DNA from 3 places in the Halobacillus sp. ABH2_015 genome. Region 3 is predicted to be linked to each of the others. Evidence: riboswitches for the same ligand, from Rfam matches in the RefSeq annotation. Region 3 holds a riboswitch; each other region holds the start of a gene.
The links. A riboswitch is a leader RNA that binds a small molecule or an ion and turns the genes downstream of it on or off. The one in region 3 is predicted to bind thiamine pyrophosphate.
Positions count from the first base shown of each region.

Region 1: linked by a shared signal. The riboswitch ahead of ACXAD6_RS10210 (YkoF family thiamine/hydroxymethylpyrimidine-binding protein) and the one ahead of tenA (thiaminase II) in region 3 are both predicted to bind thiamine pyrophosphate.
Region 2: linked by a shared signal. The riboswitch ahead of thiT (energy-coupled thiamine transporter ThiT) and the one ahead of tenA (thiaminase II) in region 3 are both predicted to bind thiamine pyrophosphate.

Region 1 is NZ_JBSWUG010000002.1:1,913,086-1,923,506, forward strand. Features, by position in the region: gene ACXAD6_RS10180 (EAL domain-containing protein) at 1-404, opposite strand, end outside; gene ACXAD6_RS10185 (N-acetylmuramoyl-L-alanine amidase) at 560-2,218, shown strand; gene ACXAD6_RS10190 (RDD family protein) at 2,270-2,695, opposite strand; gene ACXAD6_RS10195 (DUF420 domain-containing protein) at 2,865-3,413, shown strand; gene ACXAD6_RS10200 (hypothetical protein) at 3,612-3,842, shown strand; gene ACXAD6_RS10205 (hypothetical protein) at 4,167-5,096, opposite strand; TPP riboswitch at 5,315-5,415, shown strand; gene ACXAD6_RS10210 (YkoF family thiamine/hydroxymethylpyrimidine-binding protein) at 5,778-6,380, shown strand; gene ACXAD6_RS10215 (ECF transporter S component) at 6,377-6,955, shown strand; gene ACXAD6_RS10220 (ABC transporter ATP-binding protein) at 6,955-8,586, shown strand; gene ACXAD6_RS10225 (energy-coupling factor transporter transmembrane component T family protein) at 8,567-9,346, shown strand; gene ACXAD6_RS10230 (hypothetical protein) at 9,460-9,888, opposite strand; gene ACXAD6_RS10235 (GNAT family N-acetyltransferase) at 9,907-10,421, opposite strand, start outside.
Region 2 is NZ_JBSWUG010000002.1:1,165,553-1,175,973, reverse strand. Features, by position in the region: gene ACXAD6_RS06170 (hypothetical protein) at 1-72, opposite strand, end outside; gene ACXAD6_RS06165 (hypothetical protein) at 209-424, shown strand; gene ACXAD6_RS06160 (hypothetical protein) at 543-914, opposite strand; gene ACXAD6_RS06155 (DUF1028 domain-containing protein) at 933-1,814, opposite strand; gene ACXAD6_RS06150 (YflT domain-containing protein) at 1,950-2,300, shown strand; gene ACXAD6_RS06145 (phospholipase D family protein) at 2,343-3,788, opposite strand; gene thiT (energy-coupled thiamine transporter ThiT) at 3,889-4,455, opposite strand; TPP riboswitch at 4,543-4,641, opposite strand; gene ACXAD6_RS06135 (alpha/beta hydrolase) at 4,723-5,469, opposite strand; gene ACXAD6_RS06130 (SDR family oxidoreductase) at 5,447-6,331, opposite strand; gene yfkAB (radical SAM/CxCxxxxC motif protein YfkAB) at 6,531-7,655, shown strand; gene ACXAD6_RS06120 (YgjP-like metallopeptidase domain-containing protein) at 7,730-8,314, shown strand; gene zupT (zinc transporter ZupT) at 8,519-9,319, opposite strand; gene ACXAD6_RS06110 (SIMPL domain-containing protein) at 9,444-10,097, opposite strand; gene ACXAD6_RS06105 (flavin monoamine oxidase family protein) at 10,222-10,421, shown strand, end outside.
Region 3 is NZ_JBSWUG010000002.1:1,265,841-1,276,261, reverse strand. Features, by position in the region: gene thiS (sulfur carrier protein ThiS) at 1-189, opposite strand, end outside; gene thiO (glycine oxidase ThiO) at 202-1,311, opposite strand; gene tenI (thiazole tautomerase TenI) at 1,316-1,915, opposite strand; gene tenA (thiaminase II) at 1,912-2,607, opposite strand; TPP riboswitch at 2,717-2,824, opposite strand; gene ACXAD6_RS06760 (NUDIX domain-containing protein) at 2,869-3,309, opposite strand; gene ACXAD6_RS06755 (hypothetical protein) at 3,416-3,577, opposite strand; gene ACXAD6_RS06750 (hypothetical protein) at 3,670-3,918, shown strand; gene ACXAD6_RS06745 (hypothetical protein) at 3,969-4,202, shown strand; gene ACXAD6_RS06740 (2-thiouracil desulfurase family protein) at 4,474-4,932, opposite strand; gene egtD (L-histidine N(alpha)-methyltransferase) at 5,478-6,410, opposite strand; gene egtB (ergothioneine biosynthesis protein EgtB) at 6,407-7,657, opposite strand; gene ACXAD6_RS06725 (flavodoxin family protein) at 7,671-8,303, opposite strand; gene ACXAD6_RS06720 (peroxiredoxin family protein) at 8,467-8,973, shown strand; gene ACXAD6_RS06715 (sugar isomerase domain-containing protein) at 9,076-9,789, opposite strand; gene phnF (phosphonate metabolism transcriptional regulator PhnF) at 9,800-10,421, opposite strand, start outside.

The DNA of each region.
Region 1 (10,421 bases), 650 kb from region 3:
TTCAAGGTTTCAAAGTCTTCATCAAAATCATGTTCAGTCACTTCAATGACAATACGACTCAGGTCAAATCCCTGGTCCTTGAATTGAAGGAGCGACTGCAGGAGATCATCCCCATTGTTCACCATCAGCTGCTTAGCATTGCGGTTGATAAACAGCAGACCTTCTGTTCTGTTATCCATCATCATGTGGACCGCTTGAGTGAGGACGACTTGATCGACCTCCACTTTGAATTCCTCCGGCACGTCCGTATCATGGAAAAAGGGACCAAGACTCTCCCACGTCTGATTTTCTTTATAACGGGCCAGCACCTCATATCCGATCACATCGTGATTAATTGCACTGACAATCGGTTGAAAGACAGGCTTTATTCTATGTAAGTTCCCTACAATATCCAGTGGATCCATGAGTCTCCTCCTTTTCACGTCATTCTATTATTATACAATACAAGCCGTAGTCAGCTAAAGCATGTGTTTGACAAGGTGATTTTGCCGCTTCATCCATACAAGCATCTAAGAAAACTCATATACTAAAAGAGATTCTTGAAAGGAGAAAGATTGATATGAAAACCATTGTCATTGACCCGGGGCACGGAGGTACAGATCCAGGTGCCGTTTACCAAGGGTATCAGGAAAAGACCTTTAACCTATCCATCGCCCTCAACGTCCAGCGTTATCTTACGGAGCATTATGAAGTTGAAATTGTCATGACGAGAACGTCGGATGTAACGGTTTCCTTGAGCAGGCGGACGGCGGCTGCTAATTCCGTCAACGCTGATTTCTTCCTATCGATCCACAATAATGCCGCCGGTGGAAGCGGATTTGAAAGTTATATTTATAACGGAACTCTTGCTCCGAATACTCAAGCTTACCAGTCCATCATCCATAACACGATTTATCAAACAGCTTCAAAATACAGCGTGAACAACCGGGGCATGAAGCAAGCCAACTTATTCGTCACCCGCGAAACACAAATGAGTTCCCTTTTACTCGAACTCTTATTTGTCGATCATCCCGACGATCTGTCCCTGCTGAGAAACTCCGCGTTCATCAACGACATATCCAGAGCTATCGCGGAAGGAACAGCCAAAGCTCTACAGCTGCCGAAGCTTTCCAGCACCGCAGCGACTGAGAGCTCCACGTTATACAAAGTGATGGCTGGAGCTTTCCAAAGCAGAGAAAACGCAGAACAACGAACCGAATTTTTATTTCAAAACGGTTTCGCTGCTTTTATTGTGCCTGCCTCCATCTCAGGCGGGGTCTATTACCGGGTTCAAACAGGAGCTTTCTCCAAGGAAATAAATGCCAAATCACAGATAGACCAATTAAAGCGGATAGGGATCGCAGACGCGTATATCCTCGCCGGAACAGACAAATCCGAATCCCCTGTGCCGGAAGATGATCTGTACCGGGTCATTGCCGGATCGTTCCGAGAAAGGAAAAATGCCGAGGAACGGATGAACCGGCTTACCGCTGCCGGATTATCCTCGTTTATCACCACTTTAGATATCGGCGGCCTCACCTATTACCGGGTTCAAGCCGGCGCTTTTCAAGAAATGGATCATGCCAAAGCTCTTGTGCATCAATTGAAGTCGTTCGGTATCATCGACGCCTTCATCTGGTCGGGTTCTGATTTCCCAGCCGCACCAGATTCACCTGCCCCCGAAACACAGGAAGACAAGTGGACCATTCTTGGGCAGAGTGTGATTGACGGTTGTCAGCTTGACCAATTTGTCCGTTCGGTCTATCCCGGTGCTCCAGAGCTTGGTCAGTACTATATGGTATACGGAAACCTTTACGGCATACGAGGGGATATTGCGTTTGCCCAGGCCGTGCATGAAACGAACTATTTCCGTTTCACCGGCGATGTACAGAGAGATCAGAATAATTTTGCAGGTATTGGTGCTGTAGGTGGTGGAGTGGCCGGGGCATCCTTTCCGACACCCGAAGAAGGTGTCCACGCTCAGATTCAACACTTATATGCCTATGCTTCCAGCGATTATATTCCTGAGGGGGTGAAGATTGTAGATCCACGATTCGAACTTGTTGCACGGGGAAGCGCCCGCACATGGACCGCGTTGAATGGAAAATGGGCTGTACCTGGTGATCAGTATGGCCAGCTTATTTTATCAATCTATCAACGAATGGCCGAATACACACGGAAGTCTATAGAAACCCAGCAGCAGACCCTGCAAACACTCATTCAAGATTTAAACCAATAAATAGAACCGGCTGCCTTACAGGAACCGGTTTTTCGATTGAATACAGAAACATTACTTCTCTTTAGGTTCTTTTGGCTTCATCATTGTAAAGGATATGAGTTCCCCCCAGCTCCGTCCTTTTTTATCCAATACGGATGTTGCAGCAGAGACAAACAGCCACCATCCATTGGTCAACAGAACCGGGCCGAATCCAAGAACAGCTCTTATCATGGATTGAAACACATGAGGGCTTCCTCCATGCGTCGAAACGACAGACATATTTGTCAGCAGCATGCCTAACGTTCTCCCCTGTAAGAATAATGGCAGAACTATCAACATGGTCAGATGGATCGTGATAAAGGCCTGCCAGAATACAGGGTTGGGATCAAATCCCCTCCCGGTGTCCTCTAGATACGTGTATAGAGCAGCCCCTGTTCCGGATAGGAGCAGCTCCCCGCCAAATCCCAGAAATTTCAAAAACAAGTACTTCGGGCGCATAATCTTCCCTCCTTGTACGTATCCTATGGATTCTTTCCGGAAAAGGTCAGCCCATTATTCCGTCTTTTGTCACGCTTGTAAGCCATCATGAAGTGACAGTTTCGTTAACGTTCGACATCATGAGATGATTTTCAAGCGGATTTTTTATATACTATTCCTGCAGTCTATTATGAGATGGGGTTTTACTTTGGAAATAAAAAAAGATTTTAATTATGTACCATGGGTGGTTGGATTGTCCATTGCTATCAATCTAATTGTCGTGGCCTTGTTGTTCCTCCCGGAAATTGGAAGCGAGACCAGCTTTGACATTACACTGCTCCCATTACTTAATGCCGTATTCAATTCCTTCACATTCGTGTTTCTGCTGGCGGCTTTATTCATGATTATCCGAAAGAATATTACGTGGCATAAACGATTCATTTTTGCTGCCTTTACAACAACAGCATTGTTTTTAGTTTCATATCTCACGTACCATTCCATGTCTGAATCAACGTCCTTCGGCGGCGAGGGTCTGGTGGCAGGTATTTATTACTTTATTCTGATCACCCACATTGTGCTGGCCGCACTTATTGTACCCCTTGCCCTGTTAACACTGTTCAGAGGTCTGGCAATGAAAGTGGATAAACATAGGAAAATCGCCCGCTGGACGATGCCGATCTGGCTTTATGTCAGTTTGACAGGCGTCGTTGTCTATTTAATGATTTCTCCTTATTACTAAAACGAGTCACGTGTCTTTGGATACGTGGCTTTTTTCTTTTTTATATTACAAAAACAATAAGTAAACGGGAAAAGTTGGCTATTTCCCGAGATATTTGTTATTGTAGAATAACAGCCGGTAGGGATTGAATCCGGTTACGTCTATGAAAATATAATGAGCACATGTCCAACCAGCTTACGGCCATAAGGAGACTAACTAATGGACATTCTTAACTTTATCAAGGAAGAAGGATTTACGTCTGCAAGATTCCAATCGTTCGCAGGGAAAGATACGCTCATTCAATTGAACCGGATTACGGATATGAAGGAACTATTCGGCCTGCTTGATATGAACCCGACAACTGTGCGGTACTATCCTTATGAAAAACTTCCTTATCTGGACTGCTCTCAGAATGAAGACAACTTAAAACTAAGATTATTTAAGCCATAAAAATAACCGGGATACATAACACATGTATCCCGGTTTTCTTTATTCCTTTATATTCAGGGAAAAAGATAATTCACGAAAAGTGGTCAGGTTTAAACGAGGGGTGTCTCCTTCAGGTCATCCACTGAGCAGACGCTTGTAAAACACTGTTTGATTCAGCCATCAATAACATCGACACCAATACTCCCGGTCACATGGACGTTCACCTCATGGACAAGGATGACCACAAAACCAGCACTTGCTGCTCAGTAAAGCAAACAGGATCCCAATAACCTCTCTTTTTCCAACATCTACGTCCGACAGAGGCGCTACAGCCTCTCTTCCGTTTTACCATTCCCCTTGAAAAGCATGGATAATTTTCCAACGCTGAACCGCCGTAATTCCTTTCCACTGTTGTTCAGCTGCAGCAAAAGCTTTTGTTCCGTCTCCCCAGTCCCAGCTGATATCCCAGATGCCTTCTTCCTTCAGCGTTTTCAAATAATAACGGATGTTTTCCAAAACTAAAGGTTTGTATTTAGCATACAACGGATGCTGTGGGGACGATATTATGTCAGTCGGAAGCGCACCGTACCCACTTCCCCATTCCGAAGGATCCTGACTGAAACAGTTCTCGCCTAACGTAAGAAGGTGGGACTGCACCTGATCAAGCCCGTAAGGCATTTGATTATGGACGAGTCCTTTATGCTTGTCCACGGAGATTAGTAGATTTTGAAAACACTGCCATTCGTGGAAATCCATCTCACTGACACTCATCAAATGTTCAACAGCTTTAACGGCTCCAGCCACACCCGTTTTCCAGGCTTCTGTATCCCTTTGAGAGCAGTCGATGAGAAAACCGGCCAATTCCGCCCCCGGGTTAAACATCCAGTTGGACTGCACCCCTTCCCTCCACGACCACCAGGGCGCATGAGGAAAATGGTTGACTTCAGGAATAACCGAAGGCCACATCCCTGATTGACGATCGTATGAGCGAAGGAGGTAGGAAACCATCTGTTGAAGCAGCGGCTCTTTGGAAGATACATTCAATTCAGCAAGCACTTGGGAAGCTGCCCATGTGGCCATTGGAGACGAAGCTGGAAGTTGAAAATCCGGCTCAATTCCGTGACCAAAACCTCCATCTTCATTTTGGAACGCACTCAAGTATACGAGGACCTTTTCTTTAGGACCTCTTTCAAAAAGTGCTTCCCATCTGGCTGCTTCCAATGGACGTGCATACCGCTTCATCCACCTGCTTGTGCGATTCATGTGAGTGTTCATATCTGTCTTCCCCTTCCCATTGATGGTATCCCTTGTCTTCTGATTGTCCGACTCTTTTATTCCACTCAAGATATGACAGATTCTATTATCTTCAGCGTATCACGATTGGAAGATTTTGAAAATGAACTCTATCATTCGTATTCATAAAAAGGAGAATAAACATTTACAAATATTCCAACATCCGCTACGATAGAGTCAATACAAAAAACTGTATACATATGAGGCACTAGGGGAGCTGCTGCGAGCGGCTGAGAGGATGATCCGACCCTTGGCACCCGAACTAGATAATACTAGCGTGGGGAAGTGCAGCCGTTCTATCAATCAGGCCTTTACAGGTTTTATTCATCGATCAACGGACTGCATTCCCATGGGATGCAGTTTTTTTGTGTTTGGGTCTGTTATTGCTTGGTGTTGTTATTTAACATGTGAGCTCCTATCACCCCTTTCTGTCATGGGATTTGCAGGAGGCGGCCTTGGGAATGACTCCCTTTCCACGGGGTACCGTGAGCCTCCTCAAACTTCGTTCCCCGCGGAAAGCGGACAATTTTCTCTGCCATCCCATGCTCTGAGTAAACAACGGGCCGGACCCCTAATTCCAGACGGAGACGATTTAGTACTCGTTTAAAATAACAACAACAGACTTTAACAGAGCTTTGTGTTTAAAAAAAGGAGGAATGATGGATGAATCAAGTTTGTGGTACATCGAAAATTGCTGGATGTTCGTTTTCCATACATCCGATGAGTGATGAGTTTGCGGGTATAATTCTGGAAAGCTTAAAGGAAGTGGATACATCTAAAGTATGGCTCGATACCGATGATGTCTCTACGACGGTACGGGGGCGGATGGAACATATTTTTGATGTGACAAAGGCTATCCTTCTTCATGTATCCAAAGAAGGTGTTCATGCGGCTTTTCATGCGACTTATTCAATCGGGTGCCCGGGAGACTCGGCTGGAGACACGTATATGGCTGAATCCCTGCAACGGAGGAATGAAGACACTTCCCGCTCGATTACCCAGCCATTAGCAGCTAAGTTTTCGCTCTATCCAATGGGAGGGGACAGTTATATGGATACAATATACAAGCAGATTGAAGCGATGAAATCGAAGGGCATCCAAGTGACGCCCGCCCACTATTCTACAAGACTTGACGGAGATACCCATACGGTTTTCGAAGGGTTGGAAAACGTTTTCCGTGAGACAGAAGCTTCAGGGTCGTCTCACACCGTCATGACTGTATCGGTGTCGGTCAACAGCCCTTCCTCCAGGGGGAGCATCTTATGAAAAACTGGAAACTCAAAGAAATCGTTGTTCTATCTGTCTTGTCCGTCGTTTTCGCTGTCGTCTATCTCGCTTTCCTGCCTGTTGGAAAACTTCTCTCAGGTCTCTTTGGTCCAATCGGATATGATATTATCTTTGGTATCTGGTTTATCGTATCCATCATTGCCGCCTATATTTTACGCCGCCCGGGCGCAGCTTTTCTCTCTGAAACCATCGCAGCGACAATTGAAGTTCTGCTCGGGAATGCTTCCGGTCCCCTATTGATTCTAACGGGAATGATTCAGGGATTCGGAGCGGAAAGTGCGTTTGCTCTGACGCGTTACCGGTCTTATCATCTTTCTGTACTCATGCTCGCCGGCGTGATGGCTGCCGTTTTCAGTTTCGCATGGGGGTATTTCCAATCTGGATACGCTGCGTTAAGTGGTGGATACGTCGCTGCCATGCTGATTGTCCGTATGGTCAGCGGCGCTGTGATTTCCGGAGTATTGGGTAAAGCCGTGGCTGACGGACTTGCCCGTACCGGCGTCCTTTCCAGTTTTGCTCTCGGGCGGGAATTAAGAAAGAAGAAGGCTTCCTGATGAAGACGGCTGTACAATTGGAAAACCTGACGCTTACGTATGAAGAAAATGAAAAAACCGTATTGACGGATATCACCCTCTCCATCGAAAACGAACAGGACACCCTCATCCTTGGCCCGAGCGGTTCAGGAAAAAGCTCGCTTGTCCAATGTATAAACGGGCTTTACCCGGAGGATTTGGATGGCGAGATGAATGGGCGTGCTGCCATTTACGGACGTTCAACAAGCGACTTCAAACCGGGAGAGCTGGCTAAAACTGTTGGAAGTGTTTTTCAAGACCCCGAAACTCAATTTTGTATGCTGACCGTCGAGGATGAAATCGCCTTTGGTTTAGAAAACCTTCATGTACCTGCTGAGGAGATGGAACACAAAATAGATGATGTCCTTGCACAGGTGAATCTACTGGATAAAAAAACGTCGTTCATCCATCACTTGTCCGGCGGACAGAAGCAGAAACTGGCCCTTGCCTGTGTGCTGGTGATGGAGCCGGACATCCTTCTCCTGGATGAACCGACAGCTAATCTGGATCCGCAGTCTGCTCGTGATTTCATTACTATTCTGACTTCCATAAAAAAAACTAGAAGTCTCACCTTGATTGTGATCGAACACAGATTGGAAGGATGGCTGGAACTTCTCAAGCATGTCATTGTACTCCACTCCGATGGCGGGATTCTTACAAAGGGGCCGTTAAAAGAAGTCATCAATAACCAGGGCCGCGCCATCCACAATCAGGGGATCCGGCTTCCCTATGCTGTGCAGTACAGCATAGACGAAGACTGCCCTCCTCCCTATCCATTTACCCTGGAGGAGTTATCGCAGCGGAACATTGAAGTTCCATCAAATGTTCGTGACCCGAACAGACGCGGAAAGGCGCTCTTGGAATTATCCGATGTCCAGTGGAAACATATTTTAAAGGATCTCACTCTCTCCCTTTATGAAGGAGAATGGATTGCTGTGGTAGGGGCGAATGGAAGTGGAAAATCCAGTCTTTCCAAAATAATGGCCGGCATCACAAAGGCGGACAGAGGCACAGTGACTTGGAAAGGGACATCCATGAAAAAATGGAGAGCGGACAACTTACGGACACAGGTGGGGTACGTTTTTCAAAATCCGGAACACCAATTTGTAACCGATGAAGTGTTCGAGGAGATTGCTTTCAGTTTAAGGCAGCGGGGAACACCCGAATTGGAAATACGCCGGCAGGTTGAACATCTGCTCTCCCTGTGCCGATTGAATGGATTAGACAGGCATCATCCTTATCAGTTAAGTCAGGGGCAGAAACGCCGTTTAAGCGTGGCCACGATGATCGTGGAAAATCAATCGCTTCTTTTGCTGGATGAACCGACTTTCGGTCAGGATGCGGTCTCGACCCAACAACTGATGGCTCTGCTTGAGCAGCGCTTTCAACAAGGGACCACCTTATTGATGATCACACATGATATGGAGCTTGTTCACCAATATGCGACAAGGGTGATTGTGATGGAACAAGGAAGGATCGCTTACGATGGTCTCCCAGAACATCTTTGGAACGATAACCGACTTCCGGATTGGCCTGTTGAACCTCCCCTTCCTGTTCAACTGAATCGATTATTAATAGAAAGGAGCCGCTTTCATGTCCCTTCATACTCTTAATCCTGCCATGAAAGCCTGCACGATAATCGGACTCGTCTTTGTACTCGCCTTCTTATTCGATCCTGTAACCCCTTTCGTCTTCACAGGATTTACAATCGCTTTGACACTGATTTTCGGCAGGTTTCGGAAACGAGTATATGTCCTATACCTCTCCGCGTTCACCGTATTCGCCTTCGGCATGCTGTGGACGACCATTGCCTTTGCCGATGCACCAGCAAGTCCCGACGAGACTATCCGCCTTGCTGGGTTTCTGTTCCCAAAAGAAGATTTATTGATGGCTCTGGCGCTTTCCTTTCGTGTAATGGCCTTTGCCGCCTTATCTCTTTTGTTTGTATTTACGACAAACATGGTTCATTTCATATTAAGCCTCATTCAACAACTGAAACTGCCTCCCAAGCTTGCATATGGTCTGATGGCAGGATACCGTTTCCTTCCAATGATGAAAGAAGAATTCGATCAGATTCGGGCGGCCCACCGCATACGAGGAGTCACAGAATCCAAATCGCTCAAAGGAAAGTTTAAACAGTTGCAGCGCTATTCCATCCCTCTTTTGGCAGGCGCTGTCAGAAAAGCAGAACGAACAGCTGCTGCCATGGAGTCCAAAGGATTTACGGGGGAACGGTCACGTACGTTTTACAGACCGATGAAAATCAGCGCAAAGGACTGGGGGTTTCCTCTACTCATGTTTACGGTGCTGGGGGCATTGATCGTTCTGTCTATTCACTTAGACTATTTCCAATGGTACAACGGCCAGTTTTAAATCCATGTCCAGCTGGATACCTTCCCGGATATTATTAGAGAAGGATAGAGAGGGCGCCCACCCTCTCTATCCTTCTCTCCACTTTAAATAAAGCGCTTACCTATAACGACGAATTATTCTTCGTCGATGATGGACCGGATGTATGAGGCATCGTTTTGTGACAACTCCGAAAACCGGATACTATTCCACGTCTGTCCACTACGAATTCCAAGCACAGCCCTGTCTTCTTCAAACCAAACCCTTGCGTCCAGAATGCCGATGGACCGTTCCGGACTGATCAACTTCAAGGTTACATCAGGATTTTCCATGTCCACAGATGCCCCTTCCACCGGTTTTTGATGCAGCAGAATAGTGAGCACCGTATCCAGTTCAGCCTGATGTTCTCCATTATGAAGTGTGGCAGCCGTTTCTTTATTCTCCCCTGCTTTCACGGCAGTCAACGTATAGGAAGGTGTGTCACCAACATATACAGCAGCCGCATACCCTCCACCAAAAATAAGTCCAATACCGGCGATCCATAATAAAAGTTTCCCTATGTTCATTGGTTACACATCCCTACTTTAACGTTTACTGAATTCGGTACGCAGGATGGAATACATATAGGCATGATGATTTTCTCCATTTTGAAACAGGTAGCCCCGCAGCAGGCCCTCTCTAAGAAACCCCGTTTTCTCAAGCACTCTGGAGGAAGGAGTATTCGCCGGAAAGGTAACCGCTCCCACCCTGTATAGTCCTAAGTCATCGAACGCATAAGCTAGAACACGTGAAACGGCTTCCGTAATCAATCCCCTCTTCCAATAGCCGGGGTGCAGTTCATACCCTATTTCAGCTTTTCTCCCCCAGAGGCTTATATGACTCAGCCCCACCGTACCGATAAACTTTTCTTCTTCGCTGAGCAAAATGCCCCATCGGACAGCCTTTTCAGACTTAAATTGTTCTTTAAAGGTTTGAATCATTCCGTCAGCCTGATCCCGGTGGGTGAGCGAAGGCATCCCTATATACTTTGTCACTTCGTCTCTGGACAAGATGTGAAAATAGTCATCAATATATCCATCAGTCATTTCCACAAGACGCA
Region 2 (10,421 bases), 100 kb from region 3:
GAAGAGTTTCTTTCCTCCCAAAACTCCCAGTGCGACCCCCACGCCAAATAAAATAAAGTAATAAAAGCCCATTCAATCACCTCCCAAAGGTTATGAATATCATCCAGAGCTTCCTTCAGCCGTTCCTCTAGTATACAGAAAATGGGTAATGTTACCATATAAACAGGGAAAATTTTCTTTTATAAAACCATGATGGAAGGTGACCACTATGAAAAAAACACTGCTTGTATTCATATGGCTGACAGGAATCTACAACTTTATCCATATTTTGTTAGGATTTCATATAGAAAAACCCCTCCTTCTATTCTCGATAAACACCCATATTTCGGTCGGACTGCTGACTAGATTGATTCAAGCCTTGTTTATTTTAAGTTTGTTGATCTATGTAAAAAAATACGTAAACATCCGCAAAGAGACGTCCTGATTTGATCCCCCGAAGGATCGCTATGTAGCTTTCTCTTAAAATAAGGGTTCCGGTGCTGGTAAGAATAACCGGAACCCTTATGTTGATCATTCTCCCTATCTCAAAGAGACGCCTTAAATCACACCACCCATAAACATAGGATGAACAACAGGCCTGAAACAGGAGTCATGATCAGACGTTCCTTTTTACTCCTTGAGATTAAGTTCATCAATGTGTTGATGCCCATGAAAATGATGATTACCCACATGAGAATCGTAGTGGGTAAAAATCGGAGCAGATCAGAGAATTGAAATGCATGCTGAAGAACGATACCGGCCATAAAAACCAACAGCAGGGCATTCAGTGCGCTGGCGACTCTCAAATTCGCCGGCAGGACGCGGTGGGACCCCCCCATGGCCGCTTCCCCGAGCGGAAAACCGGACGCGAGTAACACTTGAAACACAGCCACGAAACAAAATAAAACGGCCGATGTAATCGCTGCGACCTCCATGCCCCATCCCCTCTTCCTTTATCTTCTTTCGCTTTTACCTGGCTGACTCTTCATAAAATCCAGCACCTTCCGATCGACTTTCCCCTGGTCCAGCTCACGACCTTCGAAGTTTTCGGTATGCAGGTACGTCGTCCAGGATTCATAGAACACCTCGTCATCAACTTCCTTACTTTCAAGGCAGCCAAGACGGACTAAATGGCCTACCATTTCCCTTTTTACATCTTCATCGATCAGCTGGACATCCTCTTCCTTCGTTTCACCAAAGTACAATTGGTGCAGCTGGTAAATCCGCTCAAGTTCCTTGATCGGCTCAGGATGATCGTCCACTCTGAGATCTACAGCGACATCGCTTAGTCCGCCGTAGCCTGCTTGATCACGAACGACGAGCACGGCCGCCGACTGCTTTCCTCGGCTGTCTCCCCCTGCTTCCTGCGCCGCTTGGATGGCTCTAATGAGACGTTCGGCCAGGGGGCCTTCCGATTGTTCAAACGCATGTCCCATATGGGTCACCGTTTCTTCATTTACTAATATGTTTCCTTGAGCCGCATAATGCTTCCCTGTGATTCCCCCAGCCCAGTCATAACAGTCTTTCCCGGTAAAAGTCGCTGCCTGACCGGAACGGTCGACAACTCCGACTTGACGGTCTTCCTTTTGAAGGTCTTCGTCCGTTAACTTTTCGATGACTTCCTCCGCAGACAACCCTGCCTCAAGGAGTTTCAACCCTTCCGGACCGTAGGCAGGGTTGGCAAAAGCCTGGGTGGCCACCGCTCCCACACCTGCTTTCGCCCATGGAACGACGGAGCCGACGCCTAAAAACTTGGACTGTACGGCCACGCCCCATTCCTCACGGCCGGGGTCACAGGCGGCAATCGAAAATGTAGCAATGATTTGATTGTTCATCTCTTTTCCCTCCAATATCCTTACCATTCGACAACACATTCAGATTTCCTTCTCTTCCCATATTCCGATTAACAATAGAAAATAACGGGTAATTTCACTGTAGAACATGATATAAACAAAGGAGCAGTGAAAAAAATGAAACCACTTGTACGTGAATACACAAATGATGAACAGTTGAAGGATATGGTAGAAAAACTGAAGAACGAAGGCATTGATAACGAAGAGATTTACATCCTGTCCCATGATGATGACCGGACCGAACGGATTTCGAAGAGTGTGAATGCGAATACGATTGGTGCTTCCGAGCAGGATGCGAAAAGCGTCATCACGAATATCTTCAGTAAAAAAGGCGATGAGCTCCGCACAAAGATGCAGGAAATCGGATTCTCCAAAGAAGAAGCTGGACAATATGAAGAAGACCTGGATGAAGGAAAAGTACTTCTTATCATAACCAATCCTGCAAAAGCTCAGGCAATTCTCTCCTGATAAAAAAGCCCTTGACGCAAAACATGCGTCAGGGGCTTCTGTTTAATAAGTTGTAAACCATGTCCACTTCTGCAGATAATACGTAGCATAGCGGATGGACGTCAGATTGTCCTGGTAGGTTTCATAGTCGGTTGTATAATGGCCGTCTTCATTGGACCAGATCCTCGTGAAGTAATCGTTGACCTCCTGGAAGACCACCTCCTCCCCGGGCCCGTGGATGACGACATCCGCTTCCAGGTTAAGGTTGGACAGGTTTCTTCTCGTATAGTTGGCGGAACCGGCGACGATGGCGTCATCATCCGGCCCATCTATATACAGCATTTTCGTATGATACTGCTCGACGTTCGTGTCATACCAGCGCAGCTTGATGTTCTCATTTCCGAGGTTCTTCAGCTCGGCAGCCACCGGCAAATTGGGCAGCCCCGGCTTCTCATGGCCGAACGCGGTTTTATTGGGATCCATAATGATGCGTACTTCAGCCCCGCGGTTGGCCGCTTCATCGATCCGGGCGGTCACCTTTTTATCAGCTAAATAATACATCCCGATCCATACGTCATCCCCTTTACCAGCGTCCTCCAGCTTTTCCAGCACGGCGTCATAGATCTTTCCTTCGGTCACGAACTGTGTGTGAAGCGGTCCTTCCTGCTCTTCCCATTCATAGCTGCTGTAGTCGATGAATTCCCCGCCGGAATAGCGGGCCACCGCTTCTTCTGCTTCCAGAATATCTTCAATGATCGGCCCTTCCATTTTAAAAGCAACGTTCTCATGATACCCGCTGGCATCGTGAGGATTTGCTGTGGATACAACGGCTGAATCCTCAGTCACAAGCAGCTTCCGGTGGTTCGCCTTGATATTCAACAGCTTCATGTAGGATCGAAGCGTCACGTCAGGGGCCTCCTTGGCAATCGGGTTGCCGATCCATCCGTCCCCTTCCGTCCCCATCCATGAAAACAGCAGGCGCCAGGCACTGGAGTATAACGGATTGGAATCTCTCAGTTTGTCCAGATTGGTTAAGACGACGTTCACCCCGCCATCTTCCAGGCGGCGGATCGTTTCCGATTCATAGGAGCCGTAAATGGTATTGATTTGGTCGGTAATAAACACGACTTCAAGGTCAGGCACTTCTTCTTTTCTTTCTAATACAGCGTCCACGAGACGACTGCTGATTTCGGGAAATTCATTTTTCCCGTTCGTGTAGCCGTTGAAAAGAAACATATCAGCGACAATAAAATCATCCGCTTCCCCTATAGTGGCATACATCTCCTCAAAAACCTGAAGATCATGAACCGTATCCCCCTCTTGATTCTCATAGGAGAGGTCACGGAAAAACTCGATATCCTCCATCTGATGGACACCGCCCTCGTAGGAAACGCCTTCCGGGAGCGCTTTCCATGAGGTATGATAGGCAATCATGACCGAAAGGATCAACACGATCAAAAGCAGCAGCCAGACCCATTTCTTCTTTAATAACCCCTTTATTCTTTTCATTCTTATCCCCCCTGGTCTCTGCCTGTCTTTTCACTACCCGGGGGTGTTTCAAACATGGAAAAAAAAGCCTTCTACCGCAGGGGCAGAAGACTTTCCTCATTTAATGAAGCAGCAGCTTTGGACGCTGTATGAACAAAAGGCTGATTACGATGGCGCTTAAGATAAACGCAGGCAGCATGTATCCGCCATTATAAACGAGGGAGTACAGCCAGACCGGCTGTCCTTCCGGCGCAAACTCACCGTAAAAGATGATCCCTGCTGCGAAGTGACCGAAGAAGCGGAGTACACTGCCGATAAAGCATCCCGCGATGATCCACCCGACGAGAGCTTTCGTTTCCTTGGAGCGGATCGCATTCCAAAGCGGTTTGGCCACGATTCCTGCCGCACCGATCACCGCAAACGCCACAATGTAGTCCAACAGCGTCTGCAAAGGGGTGATGATATAGGCACCGGTCAAAATCTGATAGATGCCGAGCAGCAGTCCAGTCGCCGCGCCTCCCTTCACGCCCCAGCGGAAGGCCATAATGAAGACCGGCACCATTGCAAACGAAACGGAACCGCCCTGGGCCCATAATTTAAATGATAAAAACGGAAGGATATCCAGTAGTAGTGCTAATGCGGAAAAGATCGCAATTTCTACTAAAAATAGGACTCTGCGGTTTCTCATTCCAGCATTCCTCCTTTAAAAAAAGACACAAAAAAAGCAATGCAGACAGGGACGCTTCCTGATGGAGGGATCCCGAATGCATTGCACCATCAAAAAAGCCGCCATCCCTGCGCCAGTACTAACTGACAGGTTCGAAGGGTCTGAACGAGGTTCACTCTCAGCCGCTAGGCTCCCCTTGTAGGCTTTGTACCGATTACTCTTCTTGCTATGCTTCTATTATATCAAACTTCTCTCCGATGACAAAACTTATTTCCCGGGCAATGGAGTCTATTTTGTATTCGTATACATCTGGAAGAATTCCAGACTGCGCTCAACAATCAAATCCTGGTCATGATCCAGTGTTGCGACATGGTAGCTGTTTTCCAAATGGACAAGCTCCTTGTGCTCCGAAAAGACCGAATCAAAGATCACTTCTGAATTATTGGGCGGGACGACGTGATCCTCATCCGAGACGAAAACCAGAATCGGGCAGTGAATCGTATCAAGCCGCTTTTTCACCTGATCCATTAAGACCGTGATTTCGGTAATGGATTTGACCGGTGTTTTGTCGTAGGCCAGTTCATCCTGGCCGGGGTCTTTAATATCGGAGCCGATGGCATCAAGAAAACGTTCGTCTGTCGCCGCACTCTCCTCCATCACCGGGATGTCGATTGCTGCATTGATCGGAATAACCCCCTGGATGTCCTTATGCTCACCGGCCATATAAAGGGCAAGCGTTCCTCCCATGGATAAACCGACGACGAATATAGAACTGCACCGTTCATTCAGCCATTGATAGGCGCTCTCCACTGATTCGATCCAGTCCTTATAGGACGTCGTCTCCATATCCTCCGGTGCTGTGCCGTGTCCTTTCAACCGTGGACAGTAAACGGTATAGCCTTCGCGTGCGTATGCTTCTGCGAGCGGACGCATGCTCTGGGTCGTCCCTGTGAACCCGTGGGAGACGAGTATCCCCACCTCATTGCCCTCGTATTTGATTTCCTCTGCCCCATCAAGAATGCTGTACTCGGCCATCTGGTTTTCCTCCTTTTGTTTTGGTGGAACCTAATATCCGTTTCAATACCGCCTTTTCGAGCCATGCCCATGGAAGAAGCCTTTTCAAAAGCACGTTGGTCCGGACGCCCGCTCCGACTGGATAACGCAGTTTTTTCAGCTTGTCTTTTTGGATCAGTCCTGTCATGAGGTCGGCGACGGAAGCCGGCTGGGCCCGTGACTCTTCGTTCAAGGCACTCCACAGTCCTTTTATGTAGGAAGCATAAGGCGACGAAGGATTGTGTACTTCCTCTGGAAGCTTCATACCGGACGACCAGATATTCGTCTGAAAAGAGCCTGGTTCAATCAACGCGACATCAATGCCGAATGGCTGCAGTTCAAAGCGCAGGCTTTCAGAAAGTCCTTCCAGCGCATGCTTGGACGATACATACGCCGATAGCCCCGGAAAACCGATCAATCCACTGACACTGCTGACATTTAGTATTTTTCCGGACCCTTGGCGCCTCATGACGGGCAGAACAGCCTTCGTGACGGCTATAACACCAAAGACGTTCGTATCGAACTGCCGGCGGTATTCCTCAAGTGGGACCTGTTCCAGGAACCCTCCTACCGCATAGCCCGCGTTGTTCACGAGCACATCCACCCGCTCCAGTTGTTCTGCTTTTTCCTTAAAACGTTCAATCGAGGTATCATCCGTGACATCCAGCTGCCACACTTCAATCTTCTGCTTCACGTCTTCCGTCAGGTCTGCGTTTTGGAAAACCGACGCTTTTTCCATATTCCGCATTGTTGCAATGACACGGAAGCCTTTCTCTGCACATTTCACAGCGGTCTGCTGTCCGAATCCGCTGGAGGATCCGGTAATCATAACGGTTGGCTGCATCGATGGTGTCCTCCTTTATCTATTCGTCTACCCTTTTCCTTTCGTTGTCACACGGGGAAACTCCTTTTTCGATATGCAGGCGTTTCCTGCTTCTTTTTCACGTTCGTCAAGAAGGAATGGTATAGTTCGAGCTTGAATAATGTTAGAATAGGAAAGGTTAAGACCGAATCAATTAAATAGAAAGGAAGTTTCATATTTTATGAGTACCAACATGAAGCTTCAGAAGCTTACACCTGAGTTTGACCCGTGGGAAGCCTACATGGACGTAAAGGAACACGGGCATATGACGTTATCCAATATTGAATTTACGACGACGACGCTGTGCAATATGCGCTGCGAGCACTGTGCGGTCGGATATACCCTGCAGCAGAGGGACCCCGAAGCGCTGCCGATGGATTTGATCCGGAAGCGACTGGACGAGATTCCTCATCTGAGGACTTTGAGCATTACCGGCGGGGAGCCGATGATGTCGAAAAAATCCGTCGAAAACTATGTGCTGCCCCTGTTGAAATACGCTCATGAACGCGGCGTACGCACACAGATCAATTCCAACTTGACGCTTCCTTATGAGCGCTATATCCCGATCATCCCCTATCTTGATGTTTTACATATTTCGCATAACTGGGGAACGCTTGAAGAATTCATCCACACCGGATTCGCCCGCATGGAGCGCAAGCCTTCCGAGGAAAACCGGAAGAAATTCTTCGACCGGATGGTGGAGAACTCCCAGCGTCTCGCGGATGAAGGCGTGATGGTATCCGCGGAAACGATGCTGAACCGACGCACCTTCCCTTACCTGGAAGCGATCCACGATCATGTGAAGGAAATGAAGTGTGCAAGGCATGAAATCCATCCGATGTACCCGGTGGACTTCGCCAGTGCTCTTGAAACGCTGAGCCTTGAGGATATGCGTACAGGAATCAACCGTCTGCTTGATCACCGCGATGAAGATACGTGGATGCTGTTCGGCACCCTGCCTTATTATCCATGCAGCACCAATGATGAGGATCTGGACATGCTGAAGCGCCTGTACAGCGCGAAAAATGTGACGGTAAGGAACGACCCGGATGGGCGCTCCCGCTTGAATGTCAACATATTCAGCGGCGACATTATCGTCACCGACTTCGGGGACGAGCCTGGTCTTGGCAACATTCAGGACACTTCCCTGGAAGACGCATACCAACAGTGGATGCAGACCGACACGGCGAAAAGCCTCAACTGTCACTGCCCGGCGGTGGAATGCCTCGGTCCAAACGTTCTTGTGAAGAACTCGTATTACCAGGACGTCGATTTTCAGAAGCGGGAAGCGAAAATCACCCTGTAATCTCCAAGCAGTGCTCCTCTATTCAGGGGCACTGTTTTTTTACAACATCACCGACATGTAAAGGAGGTCTTGATATGCCGCTCCTACAGCATAATCAGACAACGATCCAATATACCGTCCATAAACAGCCGCAGCTGCAGTTCACGAAAATTTACCTGGATGATCTGAACGGGGTCCAGGTGACGGCGCCTGAGGAGAAATCGGATGAGAAAGTCCATGCGTTTGTAGAAAAGAAAGCCGACTGGATCATCAATCATTGGCAGAAAACGCACGAAGACCTCTACCTTGGACCTTTCTTATTGGAAGAAGGACAGAAAATCACCTATCTCGGCCGCTCCTATAAGCTGTTATTTGAGCAGACAGACTCAGAAAAGACGACCCTTTCATTCCAGCAGGGAAAGTTTAAATTCTGCACCTCCCCCGCTTCCAAAGATGAGCAGACTGCTCAATTGAATGAGCACATGACCGCCTGGCTCAAGGATAAAGCCGCTGAAAAATTCAAGGCACTGAGCACGCATACGGTCGAAGTCGAGGATGACCTTACCCGTCTTGGAAGCAGACAGGAGGAATCCATCACCATCAACTGGCGGCTGATCCAGCGGAAAAAAGCGGCTATCCAAAGCGTCATCGAAGATCTTTATACAGGAAAGACGTATTAAAAAATCCCCCGGACGCCATCAGGCAGCCGGGGGATTTTTATTAAATAAGCTCTGTTAAAGTCTGTTGTTGATATTTCATACGCTTACTAAATCGTTTCCGTCTGGAATCAGGGGTCCGGTCTGCTATTTATTCAGAGCAAGGGATGGCACGGAAAGGGAGTCATTCCCAAGGCCGCCTCCTACAAATCCCATGACAGAAAGGCATTAAATAAACAACAGCAGGCTCAGGGCCATGACTGCCATTCCGGCGACAACGCCGTAAATAGATAAGTGCGGCTCCCCGTACCTTCTTGAGGCCGGAAGCAGTTCATCAAGGGATATAAATACCATAATGCCGGCAACTCCGGCGAAGAGGATTCCGAAAACCATATCATTCAAAAACGGCATAAGCACAAGATAGGCAAGAATGGCCCCGATCGGCTCGGATAACCCGCTTAAAAAGGACAGGTTGAACGCCTTTTTCTTATCCCCTGTGGCGAAATAAATCGGTACTGAGACCGCAATTCCCTCCGGGATGTTATGGATCGCAATAGCGGTGGCAATGGCAATGCCAAGTGCCGGGTCATTCAATGCCGCTGTGAAGGTGGCAATCCCTTCCGGAAAGTTGTGGATCGCAATGGCGAGGGCTGTGAACGTTCCCATCTTCAAAAGATCGCGGTCCTTCTGCTTGTCCTGTGTCATATCCTCGACCTTTTTCACTTCGTGAGGGTTGCCTGCTTTCGGGATCACTTTATCGATGAGAGCAATAAGCAGCATGCCTCCGAAAAAGGACACCACTGTAATCCACTGGCCCATTTCATTTCCGAGCGCACTTATGAGGGAGTCCTGGGCCTTGAAGAAAATTTCGATCATGGATACGTAAATCATCACTCCGGCCGAAAAACCGAGTGACAAAGATAAAAATCGTGTGTTTGTTGTTGATGTGAAAAATGCGAGTATGCTCCCTACTCCGGTAGCAAGCCCTGCAAACAGGGTGAGACCGAAAGCGAGCAGTAAGTTTTCCATGTGACCTCTCCTTACCTGCGAACATCTGTTACTGCCCATTGTAATGGATGTTTTTCCTCGGCACAACATTTTAAACCAAGACCTTTTTCTCCATATAAAAAAACACAGTCAAAGTCCCTGTGTTTTAAGGATAAAATGGAAACCAGACATCCACCCGGGCTGTAATCTCCATCATCCCCGGCTCGATCGGTACAGCACTCTCACTGAGCGCCTGTGTTTTGGCATAAGGCTGAAGAGGAGAAACGTCCGGACTTTTTTCCTCGACAATACGGACCGGCTGCTGGTCAAGCCTCACATTCATCGTATTCGCGATCGTCTGTGCTGTGGCAAGAGCCTGCCCGAGGGCGATTTGAAGGGCCTTTTGATAATAGTAATAAGACTGACTCACCGTAAACTCGATGTTCGTCACCCGGTTGGCACCACTTTGGACGGCAGCATCAATGACTGCGCCTGTCTGTTCAATATCATCTACGGTCACGGTCAACATATGGGAAACCTGATATCCTCGGAACACCTGTTTCCCATCCACATAATCGTACTGCGGAAACACGGAATAATCGGATGTTTGAATATTCATCTCGTCCACACCTGCAGCCATCAGCTGATTTTTCACCATGCTGGTGACCGCTGCATTTTCATTCTGAACCGAGGTGAGATCGGTCCCTTCCGTCACAACACCGAGCTGAACAACGGCTGTATCCGGCTTCACTTTAACACTTCCTGATCCCTGGACTCGGATCTGCCTGTCAGATCCGTCCTGTCGGAATAATTGATACATCGGCCATTCCCCCCCTTTACTAATTCATGTGCGGCTCACTATGAATATGCACGTTGGAAATTACATCCATAGAACCGTACTGTTCATTAAATGGACTGAATAACCATAAAAGGGGGTGTTTTCCATGACGAATTATCAATCCGAGGGCTTTACATATCCAGATGATTTTCTCCGTATCATCCATAAAGGTCTTTCGCCGTCTGCTCAAAAGAAGCGGGTGATCATTATCGGTGCCGGCATGGCCGGACTGTCGGCAGCTGGTTTATTAAAGGATGCCGGTCATAAGGTGACCATCCTTGAAGCTGACAGCCGTCTGGGTGGAAG
Region 3 (10,421 bases):
GAATTGGACCAGTTCCATTTGATCGCCTTCATGCAGCTGTGAATGGCCGTGCTCGCTTTTTTCTAAAATGGTGTCGTTCAGTTCCACCATCACCACCCGGTTATCCAATTGAAAGTGGCTCAGAAGCGTACGGACATCAGCCAGGTGGTCAGGAATCTCATGCCACTCGCCGTTAATTTTCACATTCATGATGATCCTCCTTTATAACGTGATGAAGCTTTGTCCACTCGTCACCCAGTCCGGCTCCACCGGCTTCCCTTCGATTTGGTCCGCCACCAGCGTTCCAGTCACCGCCGAAAGCAGGATGCCGTTCCGGTAATGGCCTGTCGCCAGCCACAGCCCCTCTTTTTCAGGATGTGGACCGACATAAGGAATGCCGCTTTTCGTCTGCGGCCGGATTCCGGCCCACGTAGCTTCCATTTCGGCATTCCGAAGTGAAGGAACGAGGCGTCGGGCTTTTTCCATCAATTGAAAAAGGCCCTCTACAGTAACGGACTCGTCGAAGGAACCCACCTGTTCAGTGGCGCCGATAACGAGGCGGTTTCCCGCCTTCGGAACGATGTAGCAGCCTTTTGTGAAAAGGGTCCCTGTGATGAGCGGCCGTTTCGTCCGGACAGAAAAGCACTCCCCTTTGACCGGGTACGTTTCCACAATGGTGCGTTCAGCATTCAAAAGCGAAGCACTCCACGCCCCGGCCGCTGCGATGACCGCATCCCCTGTATACGTGCCTCCGATGGTGTTGACTCCAATGATCCGACCGTTTTCTTCCACCAAACCGGTGACGTCCGTGTGTTCCAGGAAATCCGCGCCGAGCGCTGCGGCCGAAGCCGCATACGCTTTTGTCAGCTTTGGTGCGTCTACCTGTCCGTCTTCCGGCAGGTATAATGCTCCTGTAATCCTGTCGGAAAGAGACGGCTCTGTATCACGCATTTCATCACGATCGATCCACCGGGCTGTTTCACCGACCGCTTCCTGCGATTTCCCCAGCTGCTTCCACGCTTCCTTTTCCTCATTCGTAAGGGCAATTTTATACAACCCTTTCTGCTGGAGTCCGATATCCACCCCGCTGAGTTCTTTCAATTCAGCTGCAAGAGAAGGAAACATCGCCCGGCTCGTTCTCGCCATTTGAAAAAGCGGATCGTCCCCTTTCCATTCGGACTGAGCCCCAAGCATGCCGGCGGCGGCGCTTGATGCTTTCTGTCCAGTTTTCCCCCGGTCGATGACGAGGACTTTTTTCTGCCGCTTAACCAGCTGATACGCAATAGAATTCCCAATCACTCCACCACCCACAACAATTGCGTCATAAAACATCCCTTCATCTCCTTCCCAGTCGGTATTGATAACGGCGGACCGCCTTTTCCGCATCGTCTGCTAATAGAATGCCGGATAGTACAGCCGCTCCCGACGCTCCAAAGGGCTGAAGACGGCTGACATTTTCCGGTGTCAATCCCCCTATCGCGGTGACAGGCAGCGAGACTGCCTGTGTGACCCTCTGCAGAGCCTCGAGCCCGCGTCCCGCCGATCCAGGCTTGGATGCTGTCTCAAAGACATGTCCGAACAAAATAAAATCTGCTCCCCGTTTTTCTGCAGTGACAGCTTCTTCTACAGAATGGACCGAACACCCGGCGTTTAAAAAAGGAAAAGCCCGCTTAACCTCTTCGACCGGAAGACTGTGTCCGGCCAGCTGCACGTGAGGCACTGCTTTTGCCACGGCTACATCCACCCTGTCATTGATGACGAGCTTTTCGGTTGGAAACCCAAGGTCTGTCAAAGCATCTACAGTATCCGCCACTTCACTTGCGGACCACTGCTTTTCACGAAGATGGAAGAAATCAATCATCGGTTCAATCGCAGCCACCCTTGTGCACAGTTCCTCCCTGGACTGCCGCCCTGTGGAAATGACGTGCAGTTTCATTCACGTCCGGCTGCGATCGACTGTTTTAAATCAAACGGCCATTCCTCCATACGGTAAGCCATTTCCCAGAACATATATTCATACTGACTGCTGATGATAAACAATTCCTTCATCCGGGATCTGCCGGCATCTGTTTTCGCTTCAGCCAGTTCATCAAGGCGCTCGATCTGCTCTTCTACAAGCGTCCGGAACCAATCCCCTCCGTAAGCCGCAATCCATTCCTGATAGACCGGTTCTTCCGGTGACGATTCTTTCAAATGTTCGCCGACTTCATAATACAGCCAGTAGCACGGAAGAATCGTCGCAATCACATCCCCTAAGTCCCCGTTATACGCTCCTCTGTACATATGGGACGCATACGCATAGGCCGTTGGTGACGGTTTGAACTGCTCCCGCTCTTCCTGCGTAATGCCCAGCTGCTTCGAAAAATTCTCATGAAGCCCAAGCTCAGCTTCATACGTACTTTGAGCATGAGACGCCATATTGGCCATGACAGCCATATCTTCAGACTTTGCAGCTCCCAGTGACTGGACACGGGCAAAATGAGACAAGTAATACGAATCCTGAAGCACATAATAACGGAACTTTTCGAGAGGAAGCGTTCCCTCTCCAATCCCTGTGACAAAAGGATGGTGAAAACTTCCCTCCCAAATCTCATCCACGGCCTTTCTGATTTCTTCTGAAAATGTCATATCCACTCTCTCCTTTGTTGAACGATCCGCCACTGATTTTTTCCACTAAAAAAGCCACTTTCCCCGGCATAGGAAAAGTGGCTGATATACATTTATTTTCATAGACATGTATAGGTATCGGCCACTTCCCTACGCTGGTATAAACCAGATCAGGTTCCAAGAGTCTTAAAGCATCACTTTAATCTCAGCCTTTGAGAAGGCACCCCTAGTGGATCGCTCGTTATTCAATTCCCTTTCATCGTAACACGTTAGAATTTTTTGTCAAAAACAGATTTTCGACTGCCGTTCCACGGCTTTCTGGATACTGTTGGCGGTCCATGGAGGAATCGGGACGGGACTCTCGTTCAGACCCGGCTCGACCCAGACCATGTCCCCCACTTCTTCCGGACTCTTTATATAGGGCTCTCCTGTGAAATCCGTAGTCAAAAACACGATATTCAGAACCTGGATATCCCCGATTAAAAAAGAATTGCTGTGTACATAGGTAAGGTCCCCATCCAAAGTGAGGCCGATCTCCTCTTTAATTTCACGGCGGACGTTATCTTCCAGCACATCAAGGGAATCCGGACTGAACTCCATTTTCCCTCCAGGCAGCGAATACAATCCTCCCGCGTGCTCCTCTTCCGGTGACCTTTGAATAAGTAGAATATGGTCCTCTTTCATAATGGCCGCTTCTACGTTTATGATATAAGAATACGACATATACAAACTCCTTCCCCCACCAAATTCGACACACCGCTTCAAACTCCTCCCCTTCATGAAGAAAAGATTTTTGAGCATATTCATTGTGTCTCTTTATTATAAACCGTTACACAGAACGGATAATAACGTCTTTGACTTTCTGCATCGCTCCATTAATGGCAGAAGCCTTCAGGGAAGCGAGGTAGACAACGACACCTGCTCCTTCTTCCACCTTACCAAAGCGCTGGATATCCACGATAATGGTCCTCTGCAGGGAAGGACAAGTCATTTCATTTCATTCTAAAAACACCCGCCCTTTTCAGGACGGGTGTTTTTTTATGCTCATCTCAGGTAAAATATGGCTCGGAGAGGAGGAAAACAATGACACAACTGAAAGTCCTTTCGGCGTGGAACATCCTTCCCGCTGCGCTTTTGATCACTGCCGGATGGTTTCTGTTGGATGACAATCCATCCAACACCTACACGGGATCCCTCTTTCTTATCCTGTTCTGGACAGTGAAAAGCGGACTGGACGCCTGGAGGTATCACTTGATCCGCCAAAATAAGCATGCCATTTTAAACTTCGGCTTTACCGCTGTCAGTCTTGTCTTGTTGTTTTATGTCCTCTAAGGGAAGGCAGCATTTAAAGAGAATCATCCACTTATAAGGAGCGGATACATATGTTAAAAAAGATTCGAATCCTCTTATCAGTCATAATCATCCTTTTGTCCGGCTACGGATTATGGACAGATAAATCAGGAGACCTTTTGTCTTTCACTCTCGCAGGTTTAGCCATTCTTATGGTTATCCTTGGCCTTGAAGAACAAAAAGAAACAACTAAAAAGCGTGCCTCCATTTATTATGCGGTCTCTGTTTTCTGTCTGTTTACTTCCATAGCCGGATTCATCCAATAATAAGAGTCCCTTTAGATGAGATCCCTATTCCTGCAAACGCGACTTAAACATCCTAGACCGCATAAGGGAAGGCGACGTGGAGTGTTCGATGGTGACGCCTGCGGAAAAGCATGAGGTGAAGATCCACTTGGGCAGGTGGTTTTCGTACCCAAGTCAGCTGAGGCCGTGCCCGCGGCGGGCATCCACCGATCAGCGGAGCGTGACAATCGCAGTCCCCCCCCTCGAGGAGAAAAGCTTTTTCTACATGAGGAGAGCCCCTGGAGAGGGCTCTTTACACCAACGTATGGATAAAATCAATTTCACTCATCACCTGTATGCCGTTCCGTTCAAGCAGGGCCGCCGTGACCCCTTTTCCGGTAACCTGTCTCCCGCTGAACGTGCCGTCATAGACGAGGGTACTGCCGCAGGACGGGCTTCCCTCCTTCAACACTACCGTATCAATCTGCAGATCTCTTACCGTTTCCAACGTCAAATAAGCCCCTCTTATGTACGACTCTGTTACATCGGTTCCTGTCTTTTCCATTACACGGGCCCGGCCTTTCAGGACATCCTCTCCATCACCGCCGATAATCTCTGCCGGAGGGCGCGGGACCATGAATCCTCCCAGCAGTTCCGGGCAGGCGGGAACCGCTTTCTTTTCCAATATTAATTTTTGAATTTTCTCCTGGAGGCAGTCGGTGCCATCGTAGCGCACTTTCATACCAGCCAGACAGGAACTGATCAAAATCACCCTTCTTTTCCTCCCTTTATCTTTTATTAAAGCTCTGTTAAAGTCTGTTGTTGATATTTTAAACGATTACTAAATCGTTTCCGTCTGGAATTAGGGGTCCGGTCCGTTGTTTACTCAGAGCGTGGGATGCCAGGGAAAACCGTCCGCTTTCCGCGGGGAACGATGAGCCTCCTCGAACTTCGTTCTCCGGGGTCTCCCCTTGTTCCTTTTTCCCGCAGGAGTCTACCTGTTTTCCCTGCCATCCCTTTCGTAGTGGTGTAACGGACTTCGGTTATGTCCTTTCTAACTACCCTTCTTTGAAGAGGCGGCCTTGGGAATGGCGGGACTCCTGTGGGATGAAGGTACATCGTGAGACCCCGGAAGGCGCTGCCTGAGGAGGCTCACGGTACCCCACGGAAAGGGAGTCATTCCCAAGGCCGCCTCCTACAAATCCCATAACAGAAAGAGATGATCTGAGCTCATATGTTAAATACCAACACCAAGCAATAACAGAGCTTTATTAAAAAGAAAGTCCAGACCCTGCTGACAGAGTCCGGGCCTTCCACCTAAACCACTTCCATCAGACAGACACTAAAATACTCTCTTTCATCTGATACGACACGCTGAAGCAGAAAACCGCTCGATCTGCCCAGTTGAATCATATCTTCCGGATCATATTTATAGGAGTTCTCTGTATGGATTCTTTCCTGCTTTTTCATCTCAATGGTATACCCGCCGACGGAAAGAACCTGATCCCTGACGCTTTCCAGGTGCATTTCAATTCTCCCGGCAGTTGAATTATAAAGAGCCACATGAGAAAAACTCTCCACATCAATCGATGCTCCATGTTCACGATTCATCCTTGTGATCAAGTTTTTATTAAACGCTGCGGTCACCCCTGCCGCATCATCATAAGCGGCTTCTATGATCGTTTCGTCTTTTTTGCGATCAACTCCGAGGATCAGCTGATCGCCGGGTTGCAGGAGGCTTCGGATATTTCCGAGAAAACGCTCTGCCTCCTCCGGTTCAAAATTTCCGATCGTAGAGCCTGGGAAGAAAACGACTTTCTTCTTCCCCTTCAAATCAGGGAGTGTAAACGGCTGTGTATAGTCCGCACTGACGCCTTGAATATGAATCCCCGGATACGATGTCTGCAGCTGAGTCACCGTATCCGCCAGAAATTCTTCAGAAATATCGATGGGAATATAGCTTTCAATGTTCTTCACATGATCCAGCAGAATTTTCGTCTTTTTACTGCTGCCGCTGCCCAGCTCAATCAGGGCGGATGGTTCATGGAAAACGGATTTCCATGCACTCAGGTTTTCCAGAAGAATCTGCGCTTCTGTCCGTGTCTGGTAATACTCCGGCAGATCTGTAATCTGTTCAAACAGCTGTGACCCCTGCTCATCGTATAAAAATTTAGAGGAAATCCATTTCTTTTCTTCTAAAAGACCGGTGAGAATATTGGATGGCGCCTTTACATTCAAATGCGTCTTCATACATCCTCCGCCAATCGGATACCGCTGAACTGCCAGCGCATCTGCGGATGGAAAAAGTTCCGGTACGTCGCCCGGATGTGGGACTGCGGTGTAACACAGGCGCCTCCACGGAGAACGATCTGGTTCGCCATGAATTTGGCATTGTATTCACCAAGAGCTCCGTCCAGTGGTTTATTTCCCGGGTAGGGAACGTATGGGCTCTGTGTCCATTCCCACACATCGCCGTATGCCTTTTCGATCGTTCCATCTCCCTTATAAATGGAATGCGGCTGATACTGCTCATGCTCCATAAAGTGACCGTCCACCTCAAGCGCTTCCATGGCATGCTCCCACTCCTGTTCTGTCGGAAGCCTGTGCCCGGACCATCTCGCATACGCGTCGGCTTCGTAAAAGCTGACATGGCTGACCGGAGCATCCAGATCAATTTTCTGCAGACCGGAAAGTGTGAACATGTGCCATTCCCCGTCTTTATTCACCCAGTACTGAGGATGCTTCCACTGATGTTCCTTCACCGTTCCCCAGCCGTCCGAAAGCCAGTGCTCGGGCTGTTCATAGCCACCTGCCTCCATAAACTGCATGAACTCCCCGTTTGTTACCGGCCTGTTGGCAATGCGGTACGGATGAAGGTACGTTTTGTGGCGCGGACCTTCATGGTCAAAAGCAAACCCCTCCCCGTTATGACCGATTTCCGCGACCCCTTCTTCGAATTCAAAGAACGAAAGCTCAGGAGCACGGCCATAGGAAGCATCCACCTGCTCCTTGAATACCGGATAAAGCGGGTTATAGGAAAAGTTGTATTTGATGTCCATTAAGATGAGCTCCTGGTGCTGCTGTTCGTGCTGCAGACCGATTTCCACAAGCCCGTCAATATCTGCGTCACCGACACGTCCGGCAAGCAGGCGGCTCATTTCCTGATCCACATGACGGCGGTAATCCATCGTTTCCTCCACAGTCGGGCGGGTAATCAAACCACGCCTCTCCTGCGGGTGGAATTCTCCGACGGTTTCATAGTAGGAGTTGAAGAGGAATAGGAACGCCTCGTTATAATGCCGGTAATCAGGAATGTACACTTCCAGAATGAATTTCTCGAAAAACCATGTCGTGTGCGCCAGGTGCCATTTCGCCGGACTCACATGCTTAGCCGCCTGGACGACAAAGTCTTCCGTCTTCAGCGTTGCAACAAGCTTCTCTGTGAATGTTCTCGTTTCTGTATAGACACTTAATACACTTTGATGGGTCGTTTCCATATAGCAGCTCCTTTTACTCTGTGGTATTCCCAACAGCAGGAATAGGGTTTTCCTTGAAAATACGGGCCAGGTGTAGCGTATTGTAGGCAAGCATCTTCACATGACCTTTTGTAAACTCATTCTCCTGTCCGCCGCCTTCATCCAGATAAGACGCGCCGGGACCGGCTTCTCCGACCCAGTAGGCATCCACATTCGGCGGAATGACGAAACCGATATGGGAAAGCCCGTAAATAATGGAGGCAGCGGCGTGCTTCGCTCCATCTTCGTTCCCGGTAATGACGACGCCTCCGACTTTGTTGTAGTAGACCGCCTGCCCTTTTTCATTCGTTTCACTGCTGCTTCCATACAAACGTTCCATCGCCACGCTTGCGATGCTGCTTTTCTCCCCGAGCCAGAGCGGTGTTCCGATCAGAAGGATGTCCGCTTCTTTGACCTTTTCAAAAATCTCCGGCCACTGGTCTCCGCCCCCGAGGTCCTTCGCCACGCCGTTTGGAATATGATAATCCGCCAGACGGACCGTTTCCGTATGTACCCCTTCGTTCTCCAGAATATCGAGTACCTCCCGCCCGAGAGCTTCGGTATGAGATGTTTCATCCGATGTTTTCTTTAAGCTGCAGTTCAAGATCAGCGCTTTCAAATCTGCCATCGTTTCAAACCTCCTTATAAGTATATTGAATCCTTTTTCCCTTCTGCCTTTATTTTAATCCTGCTTTTTCCAATTTGTAAGGTAAATGACAAAATCTTTACACATGTTTACATTTGAATGTGGGCATTTTAGGAGAGAAGAATGGATGAAGGAGTGTGTATGAATGTTCAAATTGAATGACAAAGCGCCTGATTTCACCCTTCCGAAAATTACCGGCGGGGAATTCTGTTTCTCTGAGGATTTAAAAAGCCATGACGAGGATCACTGGCATTTGATTATATTTTTCCGTGGATCGTGGTGCCCTGCCTGCATGAGCGAGCTCGATCAGCTGGAAAAGGACCAGGGATACTTCAACGATAAAAAGATCCATCTGATTACTGTGACTCACGACGAAAAAGCCGATCTTGAAAAAATGCAGGAGGAGCATCAATTCAGCTTTCCTGTGCTGAATGATACGGACTTCCAGTTTTTAAAAGACTACCAGGTGCACTTCCACGATGAAGATGCGCCTTACGAAGACCACGGCACGCACGGAGACCCGGCCTACTTTCTGACCGATGCTGAGGGACGGGTGTTGTACCAGCAGAGACAGACGAGTCCATTCGGTCGTCCGGCACCGACAGAACTGAGGAAAATCATCCAGTATATCCGCAGCAACTTAAAAGGCTGAACACAAAAATCCCGTCCGGTGAACGAAACCTGTTCACCGGACGGGATTTTTGATTTTCCTTATTCCACGAACCGCCATGCATACTGAAAACGTGCTTTCACGTTAAAAACGAATCTGGGTATAATGCTTCATCATTCTTTGGTTATGTTCGTCAGAGCCATCTACATTCCCGCTTTTGAATATCGGCACTTCCTTACCGCTCTCCTCCAAGTGATGAATGGTGCGGGTCAAAAGCTCGTGGATGATAGCCGTCCCAAGTACCGTGGATACGGGGGAATGATCCGTTTCCTTCCCTTTCATGACTGCGTCACCGACCGGAACTTCCATATCAATCACATCCTCAGCCCTATCTTCCAGCCGCTTCCCGGAATCCAGCCGGGAAGGCTGGGAGTCAGCATAACGGAGCGATGTCAGAGCTGTTGTGTACACACCCATCTCCCTGAAAAATTCCGCTGCTTCCACTGGAGCCGGATTTCGGCCTGAGGTGGAGATGATCAGTACCGCATCTCCAGGCTGTACGTCTTCCTTTTCCAGATACGGACCGACAAAACCGGGGGTTCTTTCATATTGGCTTGCCTGCACGGCGCCCTTATGAAGCATGAGCGGCTCGATGAGTATCGGACGGACCGGAACGAGACCGCCGGCCCGGTAATACGCTTCCTGGGCAATCAAACTGGAATGCCCACAACCGAACGTATGAATCACACCGCCCCTGCTGATTACTTCCGCATAACGACGACTGATGGCTTCAAAAGCCTCTGACTGGCGCCCTGCCAATGACTGCAGGCGGCGGGTCACATCCAATAAGTAACTCATGACATCCTCCTTACCGCTCAATATCACTGATGAACTTATAGCGATCCGCCCTGTAGGTGGATTTGACGACTTCGAACGGAACTTTGTTATCAAGATAACTGCAACGCTCAATATGGAGAACAGGCGAGTGGGCTTCAATATGAAGATCTCCACTGTCTTTTTCATCGGCCGCACGGGCTTCAATCTCCTGACGCGCATGACTAATTCTAAAATCAAGCACGTTCTCCAAATACTCATACATCGATCCCTGGACGATTTCCTCTGTAAGATCCGGAAGCAGAGAAACAGGAAGAAAAGACGTTTCCACTGCCATCGCCTGTTTGTCAGCGAATCGGATTCGTTTGACGGCATACACCTCCCCGCCATCTTCAAGGTTCAATTTAGAGGCAATGTCCTGAGGGGCCTGTATTACATCAAACGATAACAGACGGCTGGATGAACTCATGCCGCGCAGCTTCATGTCCTCGGTAAAGCTTGTCAGCCCTTTCAGAGGCTGTTCAATTTTCTTTTCTGCGACGAACGTTCCTCTTCCCTTTTCCCTGTACAGGATGCCGTCGTTGACCATGTTGGATACGGCCTGTCTGACGGTCATCCGGCTCACTTGAAAGCGTTCCGACAACTCTCTTTCCGAA